2 regions of the Kitasatospora nipponensis genome follow, and region 2 is predicted to be linked to the other one. Evidence: predicted binding sites of a transcription regulator. Region 2 holds the regulator's gene; the other holds the start of a gene.
The links. The regulator HrcA, encoded in region 2, represses chaperone genes, less so after heat shock. The targets are predictions, from matches to a motif close to TTNGCACTCNGNNNNNCNGAGTGCNAA.
Positions count from the first base shown of each region.

Region 1: the regulator HrcA is predicted to act here: its motif matches at 5,771-5,797, upstream of ABD323_RS21930 (FmdB family zinc ribbon protein).

Region 1 covers NZ_BAAALF010000081.1:26,269-33,811, reverse strand. Annotated here, with positions in the region: partial or broken gene ABD323_RS21950 (helix-turn-helix transcriptional regulator) at 1-1,401, shown strand, start outside; gene ABD323_RS21945 (S53 family peptidase) at 1,572-3,233, shown strand; gene ABD323_RS21940 (hypothetical protein) at 3,419-3,646, shown strand; gene mscL (large conductance mechanosensitive channel protein MscL) at 3,808-4,224, opposite strand; gene ABD323_RS21930 (FmdB family zinc ribbon protein) at 5,388-5,759, opposite strand; gene ABD323_RS21925 (MFS transporter) at 6,070-7,368, opposite strand.
Region 2 covers NZ_BAAALF010000002.1:111,231-118,773, forward strand. Annotated here, with positions in the region: partial or broken gene ABD323_RS01305 (16S rRNA (uracil(1498)-N(3))-methyltransferase) at 151-897, opposite strand; gene dnaJ (molecular chaperone DnaJ) at 1,054-2,193, opposite strand; gene hrcA (heat-inducible transcriptional repressor HrcA) at 2,264-3,292, opposite strand; gene htpX (zinc metalloprotease HtpX) at 3,757-4,683, shown strand; gene pspAB (PspA-associated protein PspAB) at 4,772-5,356, shown strand; gene ABD323_RS01330 (DUF3097 domain-containing protein) at 5,395-6,225, shown strand; gene ABD323_RS01335 (hypothetical protein) at 6,206-6,877, opposite strand; gene ABD323_RS01340 (RNA polymerase sigma factor) at 6,874-7,543, opposite strand, start outside.

The sequences.
Region 1 (7,543 bases), on a different contig from region 2:
GCGGTTCGGACCGCGGGCGGGGACCGGGTCGAGGCGCACCGTGCCCTGGACCAGGCGGCGGACCTGCTCGACCGTGCGTGGCAGGCGGGCGAGCGCGCTACCGCGCCGGCGGACCGAGGGCGCCGCGAAGTCCGCAGCCAGGGCGGCGGGTTGACCGTCCACGGCGCGGAGCTCGACCGGGCGGCTTCGGCGGTGCGTGCGGTGGCGGCCCCGGTGCCTGACCGGACGGTCGGCTGGCGGCCCGACCGGTGGGATGTCCAGCACCGCCTGCTGGCCGTGGAGTTGGAGGCTGACCGGCCCGAGCGGGTGCTGCGGGAGTTGGCCGGCCGGCTGCCCGGCGGGGACGGTGGCGCTGCCCCGGCGCGCACCGCCGCCTCGTTGGTCCTGCTGACCAGAGCGCGGGCCGCGCTCGGCGAGGCCGCGGCGGCGATGGAATCGGGTGCCTGGCTGGCGGAGCTGCTGGCCCTGCACGGTGAACCGCTCAGCGCTCAGGCGCCGCCGACACCGCTGCGCGATCCGGCCCTCATCGCGCTGGCGACCGCCGAGCTGGTGGGCGGCCGCGCCGAGCGGGCCGGCGAGCTGGCGCGGCGGGCCGTGACCGGCTGCGCGGCGAGCGGTGACCGCCGGCACCAGGTGCAGGCGCTGGCCCTGGTGGGGGAGGCGGGCCTGCTGCTGGCCGACGCGGCCGCCGCGGCCGCGGCCGTCGAGGCGCTGCAGGAGGCCCGCCGGCTGGATCAGGAGGCCGGCCTGTCGGGGCCGGCGACCGTGCGGCGACGGGCGGCGCTGGTGGAGGGGCTGGTGGTGCTGGGCGAGCACGCGGCCGCGGCGCAGGTGCTGCGCGAGGGGCGGGCGGTGGGGTGGGCCTGGGCGGGCGCCGGCGCGGCGGATGCGCAGCCGGCCGGGTCGGTGGGCGCGGCGCTGGACCGGGCGGCCGGGCTGGCCCAGGCCGGGGCGGGCGACGGACGGGGGGCGGCCGCCCTGCTGCGGGCGGCAGCCGGGCGCCTGCGCGCGGCGGGGCTGCCGTTGGAGGTGGCCAGGACGCTGGTGGCGCTGGGATCGGTCGAACGCCGCTCGCGGCACCGCTCGGCGGCCCGGGCCGCGCTCCTGGAAGCCCAGGAGATCTGCGCGGGGCGCCGGGCCGCGCCGCTGCTGGCCCGGGTGGAGCGCGAGCTGGAGCGGCTGGACCAGTCGGTCGGCGTACCGGGTTCGGACGGCGCACTGTTGACGGCCAGTGAGCACCGGATGGCCGGCCTGGCGGCCGACGGAGCGTCCAACCGCGAGGTGGCGGCAGCACTCTTCGTCAGCGTCAAGACGGTCGAGGGGACGCTCTCGCGGGTCTACCGCAAGCTCGGCGTGCGTTCCCGCGCCGCCCTGGCGCGGGCGCTGGCCACCTACGGCTGAGGGCCGGGGGCAGCCGGCGGACACGTGCGGACACGGTGGCGACACAGAAGCAGCAGGGGATTCCTCTCTTTTGACGGTGAATCGACAAACCTAGCGTGGAGTCATTCACTCCTCGGCCCGCAGCCGGCCCCGCTCGGCCCGAGTCGACCCCTCGCCCCAGGAGGACATCCGTGAGGTCCCGCATCAAGCCCATCATCGGACTGCTCGCCGCGCCCCTGCCGATCCTCGCCTTCGCCGTCAACCCGGCCTTCGCCGCCCAGCCCGCCACCCAGTCCCCGACCGCGCTGCGCGGGGACGTGGTGACCGCCGTGGACCACTCGGTCCGGACCGGCGACGTCGCGGCCGGGCAGCGGATATCCGTGGCGGTCAGCCTCGCCCAGCGCGACACGGCGGGTCTGGACACCTTCCTGGCCCAGGTGACCGACCCGCAGTCCGTCTCGTACAAGCACTACCTGACGGTGGACCAGTTCGCGAGCCGCTTCGGGGCGGCACCCGAGACGGTGGCCAAGGTCTCCGCCTACCTGGCCTCGCAGGGCCTCCAGGTCGGCGAGGTCACCGCGAACCGGCTCACCATCGAGGCGAGCGGGACCGCGGCCCAGGTGCAGCGGGCCTTCGGTACCACGTTGGCGACCTACCGGGACGGCAAGGACGGCCACGGCTACTTCGCCAACACCGCGGCGCCGGTGCTGCCGGCCGACATCGCGGCCGTGGTGACGGACGTGGCGGGCCTGAACGACTACGCCGCCTACACCCACCACAGCGTCAAGGCCGCGCCGGACGCCGCCGCCGCCCCGACGGCCAAGCCGAAGGCCCCCACCGGGCTCAACCCGACCCAGGCCCGGTCGGCCTACAACCTCACCTCCACCATCAACGCCGGTTACAACGGGAGCGGGGCGACCGTCGCGCTGCTGGAGTTCTCCGGCTTCAAGCAGTCGAACGTGACGACCTACGACTCCTACTACGGTCTCCACCCGTCGACCCCGGCCGTGGTCAACGCGGGCGGCGGGACCACCGACCTCTCCGGCGAGGACGAGGTCGAGCTGGACATCGAGGTCGTGCAGGCGCTGGCGCCCGGCGCGGCGATCAAGGTCTACGAGGCCCCGAACAGCGACGCCGGGGAGACCGCCGTCTACGCCAAGCTCGTCAGCGACAACGTCCCGGTGATCTCGATCAGCTGGGGCATCGACGAGGCCGGCGAGACCGCGAGCAACCGGGTCGCCGTCGACGCCGACCTCAAGGAGGCGGCGGCGCAGGGGCAGTCGGTCTTCGCCGCCTCCGGTGACAGCGGCTCCGACGATGCCGGCAACGGCGGGACCTCGGTCGACTTCCCGGCGGCCGACCCCTACGTCACGGGTGCGGGCGGTACCACCCTCACCCTGGGCTCCGGCGGTGCGTGGAGCAAGGAGACCGCCTGGAGCGGCAGCGGCGGCGGGGTGTCCTCGTACTTCAGCACCCCGAGCTACCAGAGTGCGGTCAACACCACCGGGCACCGCTCGGTGCCGGACGTGGCGGCCGACGCCAACCCGTCCTCCGGCTGGGCCGTCTACTCCGGGGGCGCCTGGGCGACGTTCGGCGGCACCAGCGCGGCGGCCCCGAACTGGGCGGCCTTCGCGGCGGTCTACAACAGTGAGGCCAAGGCCAAGGGCAAGCCCTCCTTCGGGTTCGCGAACGGCACGATCTACACGTTGGCCTCCTCCAGTTCCTACGGCACGGCCTTCCACGACGTGAAGACGGGCAGCAACGGGGCGTACAGCGCGGGCACCGGCTACGACAAGGTGACCGGTTGGGGTTCCTACAACGGGGCCAACTTCCTCAAGGCCGAGCTGGGCTGACCGAGCTGGGCTGGCCGGGCGGCCCCGCAGGCCGGAGGCGCCCTGGGACGACGAGCAGGAGTCGGGCTGCCGCCCGGCTCCTGCTCGTCCGCGTCGGGGCATCGCGGTGGGACCGGATCCCGGGCCGGCGGCCGGCGCGCAGGCCCTACGCTGGACGGGAGTGGACGGAAAGCGGAGGCAGGGCGATGGCTGGGCAGGACGAGCAGGCGCGGCAGGGCGAGCCGGTGCAGGTGGCGCAGGAGGCCCCGGCGGATCAGCGGCGAGCCGACGCGCACAAAGTGGCGAAGCTCGTCTTCAAGGACCCGCTGAGCCAGCAGACCAGCGACGACACCGACAGCGGATGGGGCGAGTCCGGTGCCGGGCGCGGGCTGGACTGGTACCTGAGCCAGCGGCCGCCGCACCACGGGGACTGAGGCGGCCCACCCGCCCGGCGTGCCGAGCAGGACGGCGAGCCGGTTCGGCGAGAGGGAGTCGAGGGGTGGAGCCTGGGCCGGGATCGGCCCAGGGATGGTGACGGGGACAGTGACGGGGACTGGAGCGGGAACAGGGTCGGGGACGGGGAGCGGCCGGGGGGTCAGGCGCGGCTGACCAGGGCGTCCCGGATCTCGGTCAGCAGCACGACCTCCTTCAGCTCGGACTCGGCCGACACCTCCTCGGGGGTCTTGCGATGGGCCATCAGCCGGCCGACCGGGATGACGATGCCGAAGTAGACGACGGCTGCGGTGATCACGAACTGCAGGGCCGCACTGAGCACCGAGCCCCACAGGATCTGGATGCCCGAGGTGACCTCGCCAGTGGCGCTGACGATGCACGGGCCCTTGATGCACGAGGTGTAGGAGTCCAGGTCCTTGGCGCCGAAAGCGCCGACCAGCGGATTGATGATGCCCTTGACGAAGGCGTTGACGATGTTGGTGAACGCGGCGCCGATGACGACGGCGATCGCGAGGTCGATGACGTTGCCGCGCAGGAGGAATTCCTTGAAGCCTTTCACGCCCCGTGAACGAGGGCTTCCCGGATCGGTTACGGGTGACTTGTTCGGCGTTCGGGTGATCTCGTCGTGATGGGAGAAGAGCGTGGTGAGGGCCTCCTGAGCTGCGCGGGGGGCGGGCTGAAGGTGCTGGGCCGCTCCGGCGGCTCCTGCTGTCGCGCGGATGGGGCTCGACGACCCGGGCCGGCGCCTCAGGACCCGGCGGGGCAGCGGTACGCGGCGCTCTGGGCCGCCGGAGGCCGGCCGTCGCCGGCGGCGGACGGCCCGGTGGAGGCGGACGGGGTGGGGGGAGCGGGATGCGCCGACCCCGCGGCGAGGACGGTCGCGGCGGCGAGCAGGCCCGCCACCACGACCCCGGATCGGTGCCGGACGGCGCGATGCAGGCGGTGTCGTCCGCCACCGCCGCGGCGGATCGGTCGGAACTCCGGCACCACGAGCCGCGCGGGCACGGCCGCGGTGGAGGCGGGCAACGGCGGCCGGGCCCGCTGGGACGGCCGGGCCGGTCGCACGGCGAAGGGCGCCGCCGGCGGTGGCTCTGCCGGCTGGTCGGGCCACGCCCCGGCCACGGCTCCGGGAGCCGGCTCGAGCACCACCCCGCCTCCCGGCTGCGCCGGCGGGTCACTGGGCGGGGCGCCCGGCTCGTGGTCCGGTGTGGCGCGGTGCCCGGAGTCCGGTGCGACGGGCCCAGCCGAGCCGGCGGCTCGGGGAAGGGGAGCGTCGTCCTCGGTTTCGGGGGACCGGCACCGACAGCGGCGCGGGCCGTCCGTGCGAACGGCGGCGGGGGAGGGGAAGGGAGAGGAGGAGCTGTTCGGGGTGGGCAGCAGGGTGAGTGAACTGGTCATGGATCCGGCACCGCCTCGGGGATCGAGGTGACTCTCCGCGGAGCAGGAGATCTGCTCGCCGGATCAGCATCCGTGCCCCTGGCCGGACCGGAAAGTCCCGATCGCGTACCTGTGGACAACCAGGGGGATGTGGATAACTTCGCACCCACACGGCGTAGTGGCACGGCCACGGGCCGGCCCCGCGGTTCCGCCCGGCAAGGGCGCGCGGGCCGGCGGCCGCGCGGGCGGGCATGGCAGAGGCTCCTCGCGGCACCCCACCGGGGTGTCATGAGGAGCCTGAAGCGCAGAGCGGCCGACCCGGGAACGGTCGGCCGACGCCGGGCGTCAGCCCGCCGAGGAGCCGCCGCTCGAGGAGGACGAACCCGAGCTCGAACCCGACGAGCTCGAGGAGCCCGACGAGGAGGACGAGGCCCCCGAGGAGGACGAGCCGGAGCCGGTCGACGACGAGGACGCCGTCGAGGCCGCGGCCGGGCTGCTGGTGCCCGAGGACGACGAGGCGCCCACCGAGCCGGTGGAGGACGAGCGGCTGTCGGTCCGGTAGAACCCGGAGCCCTTGAACACCACGCCCACGGCGGAGAAGACCTTGCGCAGGCGCCCCTGGCATTGCGGGCACACGGTCAGGGCCTCGTCGGTGAACTTCTGCACCGCCTCAAGGCCGCTGCCGCACTCGGTGCACTGGTACTGGTACGTGGGCACTTGTCTTCCTCCTGGCACTCTCGCCTGATGAGTGCTAACGACGGTCCATGATGCGGCATTCCGCGGGATCAGTCCAGCGTCAGCTGTGACAGCGGGTCTCGGGCGAGTCCCGCGAAGGCTCCCGCGACGGCGCCGCAGGCCGGCGGCGAAGCGGTTGCCCGCCCTGGTCGCCTGGCCTGCTTGCCCGGCCTGGTCGCCCGGCCTGGCGGCTCGGCCCGGTCTACGGGGTCGGTCGCCGGGCCCGGGCGCTCGGCCCGACCACCCGGCGTCGCGCGCCCGGCAAGATCCGCATGAGGCCCGAGCCCGAGCCCTAGCCCTCGGACACCCCGGCCAGCCGCTGCACCGGAGCCCCGCTCCTGGCAACGGTACGGCCGCGCGCGCCCGGAGCCACCAGAAGCCGCCGCAACGTGACCAGCGCCACCAGGCCCAGCCCGGCCCCGGCGACCGGCACCAGGAACCCGGTCCACGGCCCGTGCGCGTCGATCAGCTGTCCGGCGACCGTCGAACCGATCGCCAGGCCCAGGCCGATCGCGCCGGTCAGCCAGGTGAACGCCTCGGTCTTGGCGCCGTCCGCGACCAGCGTCTCGACCAGCGTGTACCCGGTGATCAGGGTCGGCGCGATGGCCAGCCCGCAGATCAGACCGGCGACGGCCAGCGAGGTCAGGTCGGGCATCGCCCAGAGCGTGGAGCAGCCCAGCACCAGCAGGGCGTAGCTGGCGAGCATCCGCTGCCGGGCCGAGCGCCGCCAGGCGACCATGCCGTACAGCACTCCGGCCAGCATCGAACCGCCGGCGAAGATCCCGTAGACCGTGCCGCTGACGCCGGCCTGACCGGCGGCCTCGGCCGTGGCGGTGACCGAGACCTGCATGGCGCCGAAGACGGTGCCGACGCCGAGGAACGCGCCGGCCAGCAGCCGCACGCCCGGCGAGGCCAGGGCCGAGGCCGGACGCACGCCGGCCTCCTGCGGGTGGCGGGCGGGGGAGGTGCGGCGCTGGGCGGCGAAGGCCAGCCCGCCGACCAGGGTGAGCGCGGCCTCGGCGACCAGCCCGGCCGCGGGGGCCACGGTGGTCGCGATCGCGCTCGCCAGGACCGGGCCGATGACGAAGGTGAACTCGTCGGTCACCGACTCGAAGGCGAAGGCCGTGTTCAGGTGGGCCGGCGGCTGGTCGGCCAGCTTGGCCACCCAGCGGGCCCGGACCATCGCGCCGATCTGCGGCACGGTGGCGCCGGCCGGTGTGGCGACCAGGAAGAGCGTCCAGACCGGTGCGTGGCCCAGGGCCAGCGCGATCAGCGCGCCGACCGAGACCGCGTGCACCAGCACGCTGGGGACCAGCACCGCGGCCTGTCCGAAGCGGTCGGCCAGCCGGCCGGTCTGCGGCCCGACCAGGGCCTGCGCGACGGCCGAGACGGCCGCGACGGCGCCGGCGGTGCCGTACGAGCCGTGGGTGTCGCGGATCAGCAGGACGATGCCCAGGCTCAGCATGGCGTAGGGCAGGCGCGCCGCGAAGGCGGGCACCAGGAACGTCCACGCACCGGGGGTGCGCAGAAGGGAGCCGTACCCGACGCGGGTGGGTACTGCGGGGCTGTCGACCGTTCGGCGGGCCGTCACGGTCGGTCCTTCCTGCTGCCTGGTAGCGACGTCGGGGAACGGGAAAACCCCGACGGCGCCGAGAGTCGTCCTCTCGCGCGTCGACCGGGGTTGATACCGGGTCCGGCTGGCCGGGTCGTGGAAGCGGGGGCCAGGAGGTGCTGCGGACCGCGGCCGCCGAGCGGTCGCGCCAACT
Region 2 (7,543 bases):
CCCCGCGGATCGGGGCCGGGGGCCGGGTCGGGGGCCCGGTCGGGGGCGGGTCAGGACCAGCGGGCGGTGGCGCCCGGGGGGGGGGGGGGGGGGGGCCCCCGGGGGGGGGGGGGGGGGGGCGGGGGGGGGGGCGGGGGCGGGGGCGGGCCAGGACCAGCGGGCGATGCGGCCCAGCAGCAGCGCGCCGGCCGCCACACCGGCGGTGGAGGTGCGCAGCACCGAGGGGCCCAGCCGGTAGGGGCGGGCGCCGGCCTCGGCGAAGGCGGCCAGCTCCTCGGGGCTCACCCCGCCCTCCGGGCCCACGACCAGCACCAGCTCGCCGGTGGCCGGCAGCTCGGCGGTGGCCAGCGGCTCGGCGCCCTCCTCGTGCAGCACGGCCGCGAAGGCGGCGGCGGCCAGCAGCGGCGCCAGCTGGCGGGTCGTCATCGGCTCGTGCACCTCGGGGAAGCGCAGCCGGCGGGACTGCTTGCCCGCCTCGCGCGCGGTGGAGCGCCACTTGGCCAGCGCCTTGGCGCCGCGCTCGCCCTTCCACTGAGTGATGCAGCGCGAGGCGGACCAGGGGATCACCGCGTCGACGCCGACCTCGGTCATCGTCTCCACCGCCAGCTCGCCCCGCTCCCCCTTGGGCAGCGCCTGGACCACGGTGATCCACGGCTGCGGGCGGGGCTCGGCGAGCACCACCTCGAGCCGCACGTCCAGCGCCTCCTTGCCGTGCACGGCGGTCACCACCCCGTGGCCGCCGTGGCCCTGACCGTCGGTCAGGGTGACCGCCTCGCCGACCGCCAGGCGCTTCACGGCGACGGCGTGCCGGCCCTCGGGGCCCTCGAGGCGGACGTCGGCGCCGGGTCCGGCGGCGGTCAGCCGGGCGCTGTCGACGACGAAGACGGGTGCGGTCATGGGGATTCCTCGCGCGCGGTGGTGGGAACGTGTGCAGCCCCGGATCGGGGATCCGGGGCTGCACACGGCAGACGGTGGAGCGGGCGGGCGCCCTGCTCGCGACCGGTGGGCGGTGGCCGCCGGTCGCCTCGGGCCGAGCGGGACCGCCCGGGCCGGTCAGCGACCGTTGAAGGCGTCCTTCAGCCGGGAGAAGAGGCCCTGCTGGCCCGGCGCGAAGTGGCCCGACGGCCGCTCCTCGCCGCGCAGCACCGCCAGGCGGCGCAGCAGGTCCTCCATCTCGGGGTCGAGCTTGGTCGGCGTCTGCACCTCGACATGCACTATCAGGTCGCCCCGGCCACCCCCGCGCAGGTGGGTGACGCCCCGTCCGTGCAGTGGGATCGACTGGCCGGACTGGGTGCCGGGCCGGATGTCGACCTCCTCCAGACCGTCCAGCGTCTGCAGCGGCACCTGGGTGCCGAGCGAGGCGGCGGTCATCGGGATGGTGACCGTGCAGTGCAGGTCGTCGCCGCGGCGCTGGAAGGTCGGGTGACTGGTCTCGGCGATCTCCACGTAGAGGTCGCCGGCCGGGCCGCCGCCGGGGCCGACCTCGCCCTCGCCGGCCAGCTGGATCCGGGTGCCGTTGTCGACACCGGCGGGGATCTTGACCGTGAGGGTGCGCCGGGCGCGGACCCGGCCGTCGCCCGCGCACTCGGGGCACGGGGTGGGGACCACGGTGCCGAAGCCCTGGCACTGCGGGCAGGGGCGGGAGGTCATGACCTGGCCCAGGAAGGACCGGGTGACCTGCGAGACCTCGCCCTTGCCGCGACACATGTCACAGGTCTGCGCGGAGGTACCGGGGGCGGCGCCCTCACCGCTGCACGTGGTGCAGGTGACGGCGGTGTCGACCTGGAGTTCCTTGGTGGTGCCGAAGGCGGCCTCCTCCAGGGTGATCTCCAGGCGGATCATGGCGTCCTGGCCGCGCCGGGTGCGCGAGCGCGGGCCGCGCTGACCGGAGGCGGCGCCGAAGAAGGCGTCCATGATGTCGGAGAAGCCGAAGCCCGCCGCGCCCGCGCCGAAGCCGCCCGCGCCGCCGCCGTTCGGCGACAGCGGGTCGCCGCCCAGGTCGTAGACCTGGCGCTTCTGCGGGTCGGAGAGCACCTCGTAGGCGGCGTTGATCTCCTTGAACCGCTCCTGCGTCTTCGGGTCCGGGTTGACGTCCGGGTGCAGTTCACGGGCAAGGCGCCGGAACGCCTTCTTGATCTCGTCCTGCCCCGCATCCCGTCGGACGCCGAGTACCGCGTAGTAGTCCGTGGCCACCAAATGCTCCGCTTGTTCCGCCTCTAGAAGTGCTGCGACTGGGTCCTACTAAATGTAGTAGGTGGTTCTCTTACGACTCGGCCAGGATCTGACCCACGTACCGTGCCACCGCTCGCACTGCTCCCATCGTGCCGGGGTAGTCCATCCTGGTGGGACCGATCACCCCGAGCTTGGCCACGCTCTCGTCGCCCGAACCGTAACCGACCGAGACGACCGAGGTGGAATTCAGGCCCTCGTACTCGTTCTCCCGGCCGATCCGCACGGTCATGCCGGCCTCGGTGGTCTCGCCCAGCAGGCGCAGCAGCACCACCTGCTCCTCCAGCGCCTCGAGCACGGGCTGGATGGTGAGCGGGAAGTCGTGGCCGAAGCGGGTCAGGTTGGCCGTGCCGGCCAGCATGATCCGCTCCTCGTTCTGCTCCACCAGGGACTCGAAGAGCGTGGACAGGACGGTGGTCACCATCGGGCGCTCGGAGGGCTCGAAGGACGAGGGCAGGTCCTCGACCAGGGCCGGTACGTCGGGGAAGCGTCTGCCGCCGGCCTTGGCGTTCAGCCGGGCGCGCAGGTCCGCCAGGGTGGTCTCCCCCACCGGGCCCGGGCAGTCGACCATCCGCTGCTCGACCCGGCCGGTGTTGGTGATCAGCACCAGCATGACCTTGGTGGGCGCGAGGGCGACCAGCTCGACGTGGCGGACCGTGGAGCGGGTCAGCGAGGGGTACTGGACCACCGCGACCTGCCGGGTCAGCTGGGCGAGCAGGCGCACCGTGCGCGCCACCACGTCGTCGAGGTCGACCGCGCCGTCCAGGAAGTGCCGGATCGCCCGGCGCTCGGGGGCGGTCATCGGCTTGACCTCGGCCAGCCGGTCGACGAAGAGCCGGTAGCCCTTGTCGGTCGGGATCCGGCCGGCGCTGGTGTGCGGCTGGTGGATGTAGCCGTCCTCTTCGAGGGTGGCCATGTCGTTGCGCACGGTGGCGGGCGAGACGCCGAGGTTGTGCCGCTCGACCAGGGCCTTGGAGCCGACCGGCTCCTCGGTGCCCACGTAGTCCTGCACGATCGCGCGGAGCACGGCGAGCTTGCGCTCGTCGAGCTGGCGGACGTCCAGCCGGCTCACCTCGCTGCCACCCGCGCGGGCGACGGCGGGGCGGGCCGCGGCGGACCGGGCGGCAGCGGCGGGAGCCGCGGCACCGGGGCCGGACCGGCCGGACTCCGACCGGCTGGAATCCGACCGGTGGGGGTCGGACGCACGGGAATCGGACTCGGCTTCGTCGAACATGGCACGCACCTCCCTCTTCGCGCGTTGTCCTGGTACCAGGTCTTGCGGTGGCTTTCGGCTGGTTTGGCACTCTGCTCGCCAGAGTGCCAAAACCGTACCTGCCAGTGTAAGGCCCGGGCCCGACAGCAGGAACGCCCCGGCCCGGGATGCCGCGAGGATCACGTTCGCGGCCCCCTCGGCTCGGCCGCACCACGACACACCCGGGTGTGCCGCAGTGCGGCAGGGGTGGTGCCTGGGGCCGGGTGAAGTGGCAGCATCGATAGCGACCGCGACTGACGTACCGAGGAGCAGCCATGTCGGCGTCCGGCCCCCACACCCGCTTCGCTCCCGACCGTGGACTCACCGGGCGGATGGTCACCACGATGTTCCTGATCGGGCTGCTCTACGTGGGCTTCACCGGTGTGCTCATCGTGTTGCTGCGCGGAGCCTGGCCGCTGATCGTCCTGCTCTCGGGCGGGCTGTTCGTCGCCCAGTTCTGGTTCAGCGACAAGATCACCGAACGGGCGATGGGCGCCCACGAGGTCACCCCGGAGCAGTACCCGCAGCTGCACGGCACCATTGACCGGCTCTGCGCCCTGGCCGACATGCCCAAGCCGCGGGTCGCGGTGGCGGACAACGACATGCCCAACGCCTTCGCCACCGGCCGCAACCCGCAGAAGTCGGTCGTCTGCGTGACCACCGGGCTGCTGCGCCGCCTGGAGCCGGAGGAGCTGGAGGGCGTGCTGGCGCACGAGCTCTCGCACGTCGCCCACCGGGACGTCGCGGTGATGACGGTGGCCGGCTTCCTCGGGGTGCTGGCCGGCGCGATCACCCGCATCGCCTTCTACAGCGGGATGATGGGCGGCGGCAACCGGAACAACAACAACGACAGCAACGCCGCGATCGCGATGATCATCATCCCGCTGGTCAGCATGGTGGTGTACGCGATCAGCTTCCTGCTGACCCGGGTGCTCTCGCGCTACCGCGAGCTGGCCGCCGACCGCGCCGCCGCGCAGCTCACCGGCCGGCCCAGCGCGCTGGCCTCCGCGCTGACCAAGGTGACCGGGCAGATCGCCGCGATCCCGACCAAGGACCTGCGCCAGGCCCAGCCCTACAACGCCTTCTACTTCGCGCCCGCGATCAGCGCGCGCGAGGCCGCCACCCAGCTGATGTCCACCCACCCCTCGCTGGAGCAGCGGCTGGCGCAGCTGGCCAAGATCTCCGCCGAACTGGGCCGCTGAGCACCTGCTCCCCGGCGCCCGCCGCGGTGCCCCGCACCACCCACCCGCACTGCTCGCACCACCCGCACTGCTGAGGAAGGAACGACTCGTGGGATTCCTGGACGCGCTGCTCGGCCGGAGCAAGCCGGTCCGACCGGACCTCGACCAGCTCTTCGGGGTGCCGTCGGCCGCCCTGACCCTGGAGGCCGCGGCCGGCTTCACCCCGACCGGACTGGGCTCGGTCTGCTTCGCCGCGGTCGAGGGCGGGGCGTTCGGCGAGGTGGAACGCCAGGTGCGGGCGCTGCTGGACGCCGACACGCCGAACGGCGGGGTCCCCGTGGAGGCCAGCCGCGACGACTACGGCTACTCCTGGCTGCTGGCCCGGCACACCCCGCAGGAGCTGCCGGAGCTGGTCAACGACCTGCACGCGGTCAACAGCGAGCTGGAGGCCAACGGCTTCGGCCCGCAGCTGCTCTGCTCCCTGGTCGCCTTCCGCAACGAGGCCGGCCAGTCGCTGGCCCTGGTCTACCTCTACAAGCGCGGGACGTTCTACCCCTTCGCCCCGATGCCCGGGGGCGGGGAGCGCCGCAACAGCCCGCTCGAACTCCAGGTCAAGGCGATGCTCGGCGACGACCTGCGGGTGGAGTCGGACCTGAGCCGCTGGTTCCCGGTCTGGGGCGCGCCCGGCCTGTGACGGCTGACGGCCCGTCGGACCTTCCTATAGTTCCTCCCATGCGCAGCACTCAGTACGGTCCCGACCTCACCCCGCCGTGGAAGCGGCAGCAGCCCGCGCCCGAGGTGGCGGCCGACCGCGACCTGGTGGTCGAGGAGGCCGTCAGCGGCTTCTGCGGCGCCGTCGTGCGCTGCGAGAAGACGGCCGAGGGCCTGACGGTGACCCTGGAGGACCGGTTCGGCAAGCACCGGGTCTTCCCGATGGTCCCGCGTGGCTTCCTGCTGGAGGGCAAGGTCGTCACCCTGGTCCGCCCGGGCAGGAGCGCCTCGGCCCGGGGCCCCGCGCGGACGGCCTCGGGCTCGGTGGCGGTGCCGGGCGCCCGAGCCAGGGTCGCGCGGGAGTCGCGGATCTACGTGGAGGGCCGCCACGACGCCGAGCTCGTCGAGCGGGTCTGGGGCGACGACCTGCGGATCGAGGGCGTCGTGGTGGAGTACCTGGAGGGAATCGACGATCTGCCGGCGATCGTCGACAAGTTCGCCCCCGGCGGCGGCCGCCGCCTCGGCGTGCTGGTGGACCACCTGCTCCCCGGTACCAAGGAGCATCGGATCGCCGCCCAGGTCACCGGTGACGCCGTCCTGGTGGTGGGTCACCCGTTCATCGACATCTGGCAGGCCGTCAAACCGGCCCGTGTGGGGATCCCCGGCTGGCCCGACGTGCCGTACGGGGAGGTATGGAAGGAGGGCATCTGCCGGCGCCTGGGCTGGCCGGTGGACACGCCCGCCGCCTGGAAGCGGATCCTCGCCTCGGTGAACTCCTTTCGGGACCTGGAGCCGACGCTGCTGGGCCGGGTGGAGGAACTGATCGACTTCGTCACCCAGCCGGGGAGCTGACCAGCGCGGGAGTAGCGGTGTCGACCGGGGTCGGGGACTCCTCGGGCACGGACATCCCCATCAGGGCGGGACCGAAGCAGTCCGGGATCGAGTTGACGATCCGGCCCGTCATGACGGCGGCCGGCGGAGCGCCGGGGCCGGAGAACACCTCGCTGAGCAGCAGGAGCGTGGCCCCCGAGGGAATCCGGGTCGGATCGATCCGCACCGTCCCGGGGGCGTCACCGACCCGGTGCTCCGAACTCCAGTACGCGGCCTGCGGCGGCAGCGGGCTGTGGCAGGCCTCGGCCTGCGCCGGGCTCTCCTGCAGGCCGACCACGGGCACGCCGTCCCTGCGCAACTCCTCGACCAGGTCCGGCAGGGCGCCGGCCTTCCAGAGCGCCACCACGAACGTCCCGTCGCTCTCGCGGGTCACCGCGTAGGCCGCGGCGCCGCCGTCCTCGCCGCCCAGCACGGTGGGCAGGACCACCGCCGCCACGGTGACGGCCGCGACGCCCGCGACGGCCAGCGGCACGCGGTGCCGGTAGACCTGGTCGCGGCTGAAGAGCGGCCGGCGCGGCGGAGGGAGCGCGTCGTAGCGCTGGGCGGCGAGCAGGGCGAGCTCCTCCGCGAGGCGCTGCTCGAACTTGCTGGTGGTGTTGCGTGTGGCGTTCACGGGGCACTCTCCATGAGGGGGTCAGGGGTGGTGCGGGCGGCGGCACGCCGAGGGACCGGAAGGGCCGGGGAGGCGGCGGGCCGGGAGCTGGAGGGCCTGCCCCCGGACGGCAGCGCATCGGACGGCAGGGGCCCGGGCCGCAGGGGCCCGGACGGCAGGGGCCCGGACGGCAGGGGCCCGGAGATTGGGGGCCCGGCGGCATCGGCCCGCAGATCGTCGGCGCGCAGCAGCCGGCGGGCGCGGTGCAGGCGGACCCGCACGGTGGCCCGGCTGATGCCCAGGGCCTGGGCCGTCTCGGCCTGGTTCAGTCCGTCGACGGTCATCAGGTCGAGGACGGCGCGCAGCGGCTCGGAGAGCGCCCTGTGCCGCAGCGCCAGGGCGCGGGCGGCGCGCTCGGCGTCGATCCGCTCCTCCAGCGCGGCGAGGTCCTCCTCGTCCAGCAGGCGGCGGCCGCTCAACCGGCTGAGTGCGCCACGCTCACGCGCGCTGCCCCTCGCGTGGCCGGCCAGGACGTGCCGGGCGATGCCGTAGAGCCAGGCGATCGGCACGCCCTTGTCCGGGCGGTACCCGGGGGCGGCCTCCAGGGCGGCGACGAAGACGTCCGCGGTGAGGTCGGCGGCGAGGTTGGGGTCGGTCACCCGGCGGGTGACGAAGCCGAGGACGGCG